Regions from separate parts of the Gordonia sp. DT101 genome, predicted to be linked through region 1. Evidence: predicted binding sites of a transcription regulator. Region 1 holds the regulator's gene; each other region holds the start of a gene.
What was found. Region 1 encodes LexA, which represses DNA repair genes until DNA is damaged. Its sites were predicted from a motif close to CGAACANNTGTTCG; they were not measured.
Positions count from the first base shown of each region.

Region 2: the regulator LexA is predicted to act here: its motif matches at 1,516-1,529, upstream of ACLQ3I_RS14615 (alpha-ketoglutarate-dependent dioxygenase AlkB).
Region 3: the regulator LexA is predicted to act here: its motif matches at 1,534-1,547, upstream of ACLQ3I_RS09375 (DUF222 domain-containing protein).

Region 1 covers NZ_JBNCLX010000006.1:179,209-182,483, reverse strand. Annotated here, with positions in the region: gene ACLQ3I_RS20175 (putative PEP-binding protein) at 1-1,023, shown strand, start outside; gene lexA (transcriptional repressor LexA) at 1,038-1,796, opposite strand; gene ACLQ3I_RS20165 (LysM peptidoglycan-binding domain-containing protein) at 2,034-2,585, shown strand; gene nrdR (transcriptional regulator NrdR) at 2,689-3,180, shown strand; gene hrpA (ATP-dependent RNA helicase HrpA) at 3,260-3,275, opposite strand, start outside.
Region 2 covers NZ_JBNCLX010000003.1:709,213-712,487, forward strand. Annotated here, with positions in the region: gene ACLQ3I_RS14610 (MMPL family transporter) at 1-1,361, opposite strand, end outside; gene ACLQ3I_RS14615 (alpha-ketoglutarate-dependent dioxygenase AlkB) at 1,552-2,178, shown strand; gene ACLQ3I_RS14620 (hypothetical protein) at 2,292-2,831, shown strand; gene ACLQ3I_RS14625 (oxidoreductase) at 2,854-3,275, opposite strand, start outside.
Region 3 covers NZ_JBNCLX010000002.1:603,480-606,754, forward strand. Annotated here, with positions in the region: gene ACLQ3I_RS09375 (DUF222 domain-containing protein) at 1-1,507, opposite strand, end outside; gene ACLQ3I_RS09380 (hypothetical protein) at 1,862-2,011, opposite strand; gene ACLQ3I_RS09385 (SGNH/GDSL hydrolase family protein) at 2,148-2,969, opposite strand; gene ACLQ3I_RS09390 (GmrSD restriction endonuclease domain-containing protein) at 3,261-3,275, shown strand, end outside.

The DNA of each region.
Region 1 (3,275 bases):
AGAGTGCTCGTCGACGGTACGGCGGGCACTCTGGAGATCGAACCCGACGAGGCGAAGGCGCTCGCCGGTGTCGACGAGAGCCGCCGCAAAGCTGCTGCGGTGGCGTCGTGGACGGGCCCTGGGGCGACCGCGGACGGACATCGGGTCTCGGTGCTCGCGAACGTCGCCGACGGGGCGTCGGCACGGACCGCATCCGGCTATCCGGTCGAGGGGGTCGGGCTGTTCCGCACGGAGCTGGCGTTCCTCGATCGCGCCGAGGCGCCGACGATCGCCGAGCAGACGACGCTGTACCGCGAGGTGATCGACGCGTTCGCCGATCAGAAAGTGGTGATCCGGACGCTCGACGCCGGGTCGGACAAGCCGCTGAAATTCGTGACCCAACTGAATGAGGCCAATCCGGCGCTGGGCGTCCGGGGCAATCGCATCGCCATCGACCATCCCGATATCCGCGCGGTGCAGCTCGATGCGATCGCGGCCGCCGCGCAGGAGGGCGGAGCCACGCCGTGGGTGATGGCCCCGATGATCGCATCGCCTTCCGAGGCAGCGGAATTCGCGGGCGAGGTGCGTCGCCGTGGGTTGGTCGCGGGGGTGATGGTCGAGGTGCCGGCTGCCGCGATCCTGGCTGCGGCGATCCTGGCGGAGGTCGACTTCGTCTCGATCGGCACCAACGATCTGACGCAGTACACGATGGCCGCCGATCGGATGTCGGCCGAACTCGCCACGCTGACGGATCCGTGGCAGCCGGCCGCGCTCGCGCTGATCGACATGGTCGCCCGCGCCGGTCAGGCGGCGGACAAGCCGGTCGGGGTGTGCGGTGAGGCGGCCGCCGATCCGTTGCTGGCGTGTGTGCTCGTCGGCATGGGTGTCAGTTCGTTGTCCGCGGCGCCCGCCGCGGCTGCCCCGGTCGGCGCACGCCTCGCGGAGGTGACTCTCGACCAATGCCGGTCTGCCGCACAAGCGGTGCTGACGACCGCCGGTCCCGCCGAGGCCCGTGCGGTCGCGTCGGCGGCGCTCGACGGCTGACCCTCAGGCGACCCTCACACGCGCCGCATCACCGTGACGACCTTGCCGAGGATCGCGGCCTCGTCGCCGGGGATGGGATCGAAGAGCTCGTTGTGCGGCATCAGCCAGACGTGACCGTCCTTGCGCTTGAACGTCTTCACGGTCGCCTCGCCGTCGATCATTGCTGCGACGATGTCGCCGTTGTCTGCGACGTTCTGTTGCCGGACCACCACCCAGTCGCCGTCGCAGATGGCGGCGTCGATCATCGACTCGCCGACGACGCGCAGCAGGAACAGCGATCCCTCACCGACCAGTTCTCGCGGGAGCGGGAACACGTCCTCGACGGCCTGCTCCGCCAGGATCGGTCCGCCGGCGGCGATCCGACCGAGGACGGGCACGAAGGTCGGCGTGGGCAGCTCCTGACCGTCGGCGAGTCCGGCAGCGGCACCGCCCGGCGGGGTGTGGTCGCCGTCCTGGATGTTCACCGCACGCGGCCGGTTGTGATCGCGCTTGAGCAATCCCTTGCGTTCCAGGGTGCGGAGCTGATGCGCCACCGATGACGTCGAGGTCAGTCCGACCGCGTCGCCGATCTCGCGGATACTGGGCGGATAGCCACGCTCCCGCACGGACTGGCGGATGAACTCCAGGACCCCGCGCTGGCGTGCGGTGAGGGCTGTCTCCGCGAACTCGGGGTCGGCGACGACGGGTGCCGGATCGGACGACTCGTCGGGGGCGTCTACGCTCTCGTGGATCGCGCGGGAGGCTCCGCGCCGCCCGCCGGCCTTGTCGCTCATCGCTGAGTCCTTCCTGTCGGCTGTTGCATCGTCGGCTGTCGCCGAATCGGGTTCGTCTCGCAAAATTGCTGGTCGATCGCGTGTCTCACGGCCGAGGTTAACCGAACCCGCCGACAGGTTCAAACATTTGTTCGACGCGTGTCGAGACTTTGTCGGGGCATCGTGCTACAAATCGAACATGCGTTCCATCGAACATGTGATCGAGGGGACGGCCGATTCGGATCCCAGGAGGACACGATGAGCACAGCCACCTTGACCCGTGAGGCGTCGACCCGCGAGACGCTCGTGCGCGATCTGCCGAGCAGCGGGACCCGGTCCCGCGAGACACCGACGGGCGCGCCGCGACGGCCGGTCACGTCGGGCGTCGGCACGCGTCCCCGGCGCGCCGCCAGGGTCGAGCCGACCCGTCCGGCCGACCGACGTCCGGCCGGGCGTTATAACCCGGGCACGACGATCGTCGGCACCCGGTGTGCGGCACCGGCGGACGATCGGCGGGTCTATGCCCGCCGTCGTGCGGCCGCACTGGCGGTGCTGGTCGGGGGTGCACTGGCCGCGCTCGTCTGGGTCGTCGCCATCGTGGGGACGAACTACGCCGCGTCCGTCGCCCCGCAACCGGTGGGCACCGAGGTGGTGCATGTGCGGCAGGGCGACTCCCTGAGCTCGATCGCCGATCGGGTGGCGCCGGATCTGCCGCGCCAGTCGGTCATCGATCAGATCGTCGAGCGCAACGCCCTGCCCGCCTCGGGCCTCCATGTCGGGCAGGCGCTGATCGCGCCCGCATACCGCTGAGCAACGGACGGTATCCTCCATGGCACAGGTTCCAGCCGGGAACCGGCACGGCGTAGCGAGCATCCGGTGCGCCGGAGTGTCCCGAGATGTGCGTGAGGACAACATGCGCTGCCCGTTTTGTAAGAACGAAGACACCAAGGTCATCGACTCGCGTGTCGCCGATGAAGGGCAGGCGATCCGACGGCGCCGTTCGTGTGCGGAGTGTGGTCGCCGGTTCTCGACGGTGGAGAGCGCCGTGCTGTCGGTGGCGAAACGCAACGGGGTCACCGAGCCGTTCAGTCGTGAGAAGGTGATGCGCGGAGTTCGTCGGGCGTGCCAGGGCCGCGCGGTGGCCGAAGACGCGCTCGCCCAGCTCGCGCAACAGGTCGAGGATGCCGTGCGCGCATCCGGATCGGCCGAGATCCCCAGCAACGAAGTGGGATTGGCGATCCTCAAGCCGCTGCGTGAGCTCGACGAGGTGGCCTACCTCCGATTTGCGTCGGTGTACCGCTCGTTCGACTCGCTCGAGGACTTCCAGCGTGAGATCGATGACCTGCAGGGCGACTTGACGCACGGGAAGACAGTGGACGCCACGGGGTCGATCGTCTCGGAATGACGGCGCCCGGGCGATGTGCGCTCGGACATGCGCTCAGCGGAACCCGTCCAGAGAGCTCAGCGGAACCCGTCCAGAGAGCTCAGCGGAACGCGTCC
Region 2 (3,275 bases), on a different contig from region 1:
ACGTCGGGGAGCGTCTTGATGTGCTCGACGGTCTGCGCGGCGGCCGCGGTGACGTCACCGTTGTCGGTGTGCACCACCACCAGCAGCGGACCGTTGATGCCCTCACCGAAGCCGCGCTGCAGCAGCGATTGGGCCGCCGCCTCGTCGTCGGTGGTCATCGACATCCCCAACTCCAGCTTGGTGGCCGGGATCGCGGCCAGCACGAGGACGGCCAGGCCCGCGATGATGAACGGCAGTGGACGCTTGACGACGGTCCGGCCGAACTTCACGCCGACGGTCTCGGACGTCTCGGACGGCTCGGCATGTTTGATCCACGGGATACGCGGAGCGAAGGCGAAGCGCCCGACGGCGCCGAGCAACGCCGGGATCAGCGTCAGTGCGGCGAGAACCGCCACGGCGACGGCGATCGCCGCGCCCATACCCATCTGGGTGATCAGCGGGATACCGACGACCATCAGCGCCACCACCGCGATGATCACGGTCAGCCCGGCGAACACCACCGCCGAGCCGGCGGTGCCGACTGCTCTGCCCGCGGCGTCGGCGGCGCTCCCCCCGCGCTTTCGTTCACTGCGATAGCGCGACACGATGAACAGTGCGTAGTCGATCGACACAGCGATGCCGAGCATCGTGACGATTCCGGTTGCCGTCTGGTTGATGCTCATGAACTTGGCCCCGAGGGTCACCAGCATGATGGTGATCATCACGCCGAGCACGCCCGTGACGAGCGGGATGAATGCGGCGACAAGCGCACCGAAGGCGACGATCATCACCACGAAGGCGACCGCGAAACCGATCAGTTCGGCCTTGCCCCCCGCCTCCTGCACCTGCATCAGGGAGCCCGTCGCCTCCACCTGCAGTCCCCCACCACGGTGGTCGGCGAGGATCTCTTTGAGCTGGTCCTTCTGATCGACCGTGAGGTCCATCATCTCGATGCCCTGCCGGACCTGGATCAGGCCTACCTTGCCGTCGTCACCGAGAACGGACGAGGCGAGCGCCGGTTGCGCCTTGGCCACCGCCGTCGGATTCACGACGGTGTTGCCATCGGACAGCTGGGGCAGCTTGTGCAGATCATCGACCAGCGCATCGATCTGCGACGAGTGCGCCGACAGTCCGTCGTCGGCGGCCACCAGGACACTGGTCGATGCCTGTGACTGCTGTTTCATCACATTCGGGAAGTACTTCTCGACCTGCGATGTCGCGGTTCCCGAATCGGTGCCGGGAAGGCTGAAGTCCTTCGCGAACTTCGGGCTCAACGCGCCCACGAGCCCGGCGACCGTCACGGCGGCGAGCAACCAGACCGCGATCACCCACCACTTGTGCCGGAAGGAGAACCTCCCGACTCGGAACAACAACGACGCCATCGTCTTCCCTTCGCACGAGCCGAACAGACAGAGGTCACCAAAGTGTTAGTGACTTCCACTTGTTACTGAATACCGAAAGACTCGGCTGTCCGCCACCACGAAATGGACATTTGTGGCGGACCCCTCGGTGCCACCCGGCTGCGATGCACATCATCGAACACATGTTCGCATCGTGCGGTAGCCTGTGAGCATGACTGCGGGCATCCAGCGTTCGCTCTTCGATCAGCAGTGCGACCAGACGAGTATCGGGGATCTCGACCGGACCACGCGTCGCGTGCTCACCGATGGCGCGTGGGTCGATCTCCGGCCCGGCTGGATCGCGGGCTCCGATCTGCTCTTCGACTCGCTGCGCGGGGAGGCCGACTGGCGCACCGAACGCCGGCAGATGTACAACCGCGTCGTCGACGTCCCGCGCCTCGTCGCGACCTACCTCGACGCGGCGTCATTCCCCGATCCCCTGCTCCGCGAGGCGCGTGAGCGGCTATCGCGGCACTATCGCGACGAACTGCCCGAGGGTTTCGCGACCGCCGGACTGTGTCTCTATCGCGACGGTTCCGACAGTGTCGCCTGGCACGGCGACCGGATCGGCCGCGGGTCGACCGAGGACACGATGGTGGCCATCGTCTCCCTCGGCTCCCCGCGTCCGCTGATGTTGCGGCCGCGCGGTGGCGGCTCGTCGGTGCGGTTCGTGGTCGGGCCGGGAGATCTCCTGGTGATGGGTGGGAGCTGTCAGCGAACGTGGGAACACGCGGTGCCGAAGTCGCCCGGCGTCGGTCCCCGCATCAGCGTGCAGTTCCGGCCACCCGGCGTCTGGTAGCGCCGGGATCCGGCAGACCCGACATCGATCCAACCCGATATCCTCCTCATCCTGGTCGGATGGTTGAATCGGGGGCGTTGTCACCGCCCCGGGGCCGAGCCGAAAAGAGAATCATGATCCGAAAGTCTGCCGCCGTCGCCGTTCTGGCCGCCGCCGCGATCGCCACCGCCGCCGCCCCGGCAACCGCCGGTCCACTGGACACTCTCTTCGGCAGCGCGGGCGCGGGGAGCTCGGGGTCGGGCAGCTCCGACCTCCTGAACGCCGGCAGCTCCGCTCTCGGATCGTCGAGCTCGAAGCCGCAGCACTATGGCAAGCTCGGCCGCCCGGATGCGACCAATGGCGTGAAGTCCATCAACGTGTGGACGTATGCGCCCAAGGCACAGGCGATCTCGCCGGGCGTGTACCCGAAGAACTCACAGCTCGGTGTCCGGTGGAACTCGACCATCGACGCCGGCCCCGTGGTCGACGGCAACCAGTGCCGGATGGAGATCCGCCTCTCGGGACCGAGGGTCCCGAAGAAGGCGCAGCTCACCAAGACACAGGACTGCACCTCGGCGAAGTCGTTCCTCCTGCGCGCTCCGGGTTCCTATGGGATCAGCGTCACCGACACCATCTCCGGAGCCTCGAACTCCATCAAGTTCGACGTCCAATAGCCCCGGCGCCGACACACCGTCGTCAGAGCGCGAAGCCGATGCCCGTCAGCTTCTCCGACGTCGCCCACAGACCGTCGCGGATGGCCTTGTCGTCGGCACGCTTGCTGTAGCCGGAGATCCCCGGAGCGCCGTGAGCGCCGAACATCTGAGTCGGACCGTAGAAGGTGCCGTTCGTGACATCGGGTGACGTCGCGGCGTACAACGACGGCAGCGCGCCGGCGGCGGCCGACTGCGCGAACACCTTGTTCGCCGCGTTCATGAACACATCCTCGACTGTCCCCGACCTGCCTTGCAGTTCGGTTGCCGCGTAGCCGGGATGGGCGATCAGGGACGCCGTCGCGGAGCCGGCGGCGGCAAGTCGTTGCGCCAGTTCCTTGCCGAACATGAGGTTGGCCATCTTGGCGTCGCCGTACGCCCGCCAGCGCCGATAACGTCGCTTGTCCC
Region 3 (3,275 bases), on a different contig from region 1:
TGTTGCGGGTCCAGGCGGGGCGGCCGGCGTCGGGTCCGTCAGCAACGATGTGGGTGGTGAATTGTCCGGGTTTGTGTCCGACCATGCGGTTGTGGGTGGGACACGCGGCGGCGAGGGCGTCGATGTCGGTGCGGCCACCTTCGGCCCAGTCTTGTTCGGCGTGGTGGATGTCGGTGTGGCTGAACGGCATGTCGCAGTCGGGGTGGGTGCAGTAGGCGCCGTCGCGGGCGAAGAGCGCGAACCGTTGGGCTTGGTTGGCGAATCGTTTCGCGGTGCCCAGGTGCAGGACTTCGCGGGTGTGGTCGGCGAACACGGCCAGGTGCAGGTCGGCGTGGGCGGCGAGTTCGACGATGTCGGCGATGGGCAGGGAGGCGCCGGTGGTGGTGTAGCCGAGGCCGGCCCGTTCGCGCAGTTCACTTTCGGTGATCGCGATGATCAGGTGTGGGGGTAGTCCGCGGTGGCTGGCGCCGAGTCCACCGCTTGTCAGGATGTAGTCGAGCAGGGCGCGTAACGCGTCGTGGTTGCGTTGTTCGGGGGTGCGCGAATCGCGGGTGACGGCCTCGGCGAGGGCGTCGGGGTCGGCGTGTTCGCGCATTCCGGTGGGTGATTGCTTGTCGTCGGGGTTGTTCATGCCGGGTGCGGCCCAGGCGGCGAGGACGACGTCGAACATGGCGCGGGTGGTCGGGTCCAGGGTGGCGGTCAGCCGGCTGAGCTGCTGGGCGTCTTGTTTGCTCAGCAGTAGGCGGCGTTGCCGGGCGCGGTCACGCTGGTCGGTCACGGTGCCGTCGGGGTCGAGGTGGCCCAGGATGCGGGCCCCGAGGTCGGTCAGTGTTTTCGGGGAGAAGTCGCGAGCGAAGTAGGCCAGACTGGCCTCGGCCGCCTCCACCAGATCGGGTGCCACCGCGGCCGGGATGCGTGCCATGGCGTTCACGATGGTTTGGACGTGGTCGGGTCCGATGGCACCTTCGGCCAGCGCGGCGGCGGTCTGCGGGTGGCGTGGTGCCAGTAATTCGCCGTGCAGGTTGTACATCTGCGAGACCGCGGCCATCTGTTCTTTGCGGTGGCGCAGGTCGCCGATGCGCAGCTTTTCGGCCATGAAGTTGTGCAGTGAGCGGTAGCCGGCAGCGGTGTGGGCGTCGCGGTCGCAGACATCCATGACTCGGCGATGTCCGATCGAACTCATCCGCCGGGCGGCACGTTCGTGTTCGACGGCCACCGCCACCAGATCGGCGGGCGAGGCGCTGGTGGTGTCGACGCCGGCGATCCGGTCGAGCAGGTGATGGAACTCGCGGTAGAGCTCCACCACATTCTCACCGGCGGGCAGAACCCCGACCGAAGCCGCGGCGGCCGTGGCCAATTCGGCCTGCCGCTCGAGCAGTTCGTCATGACTGCGCGGATGATGTTGCTGAAACATGCCCTGCGGCAACCACTGGCCGGCCACCGCCGCCACATCCACGTCCTCCCCACCGTCATCGATGGCCACATGACCAGGATCGGACTCGCTCATGCGGCGGACCCCCGATCCGATTCGTTCGAACGTATGTTCGAAGTCTAACAGAGCCAAAACTGTCTGCGCAAGCCCTTTCGCCGAGGCAATCGGCGTCGATCAGTGAGACGAAATTTCTTCGAAGGGCGGATCGTTGAGAGGCTGGCGACCGTACTGTCCAACTGAAGAAACTCAGTCTTGTCAGGTGGAATCATGTCGCTCGATGACACTCCGCAAACTCCCGTCGATGAAACCGCAGCCAGTGATTTCGTCGCAGAACTCCTCCGCGGTTCAATGCGCACGACCCCGACGTGTTCACGGCAGTGATGACCGAGGACGTCGTCTTTGAGCACAGTGGTTCGGCGGCCCCTTCTTTCACCCGCACGCGCCGCGCGTCAGCTTTGCCTGGACTGCAGTGGGAACCCACACCGGCTCACTCGATCCGCCGGGCTGGCTGCCACGGGCAAAGACGTCGAGTTCGACGTCCGGGAGATCATCGAGTTCCGGGACGGGCTCGCAAGTCATTTCCGCGTCGTGATGGACATGACCGAGTTCGCTCGACAGATCGGAACCATCCCGGCTCGGGGTAGCCGAGGGGAGCGGGCGATGGCGCGGATGCCGCGGTTCCAGATGAAGGTGGCGCGGCGCCGCTGATTGTCCGTTATTGTCCGGCCGGCAGACCGAACGCCGCCAGTACCGTCGTGCTCCACAACTGCTGCTCCCGCGCATTCGGGTTGGCCGCGTCGCGCATCACCGCCGCGAGACCCGCAGTGCTGCTGGGGAATGCGGAGTAGACGTCGATCACCTGAATGCCGTCAGCCGACATAGCGGATGCATAGTCTGAGAGTTGGCGCGACACATCCGACCCCTGCCGAGGCCCCTGCTTGATCACCGCGATCTGGGCGTTCGGGTATTTACTGCGTACTTCGGTGATCAACGGCTGGATCTGTGCGGCGAGCGGTTTGCACGCGTCCTGGCCCGGCCCAAAATTGAGCAGCACCAGATCGGGCGTCACTTGGGATGGGATCATCTCGTCGAGATTCTGCGCCGTATACGCCACGCTCTTACCCGGCGCGCTGGCATTCCAGAAACCGATCGCGGCGTTGGTGCCGTTGCCGACTCCGACGACGGGACCGTACGCGTCGGCGGAAGTGTTCCAGAATCGTATGGCGACCGGCCGGTCGAGATTCTGACTGATCGACGTGGCGAGGGCGGGTGTCCAACCCTTTCGGTCCGCGCCGGTCGAGTCGCCGAGCAGGACCAGAGTCTTCGGAGTACTCGGGTTGGCCTTCGCGTCGTCGATGAAGCCGGCCGTTGCCGGAGTCGAGGCCGGCGACATGCTGGTCGGGTCGGTATGCGCCCCCGTCGACGAGACCGGAGCTGTCCGATTACCGGAAATGATGAGACCGACGACGAGTACGACCATCACAATCCATGCCCAGAGGGGCGCCGATCCGGCGATTCGCTTCAACACAGTGGACATCCGAGGGACTTCCGAACTTCCTGACGTGTGCGATCGACTCGCAACACCGCTCCGCGCAATGGCTGGTCAAGTACCAACGTCGATCACTGTAACCGCATCGACAGTCGGCGGTCGCGGGATACCCCCGGGCCCGCAACGATAGTCGACGTTCCTGCCGCACCTTCTGATCCTGGCCGCAGGATCGGCTTCGAGCAGGAAACCGGAGGTGCGGCCAGAACCAGGAGTTGGGTAACGTCCCCACACCGCTCGCCGATCATTGGGTGGGGAATGCCAAGGAATAAGGGTGAAGAAGTGAACGCGCAACCG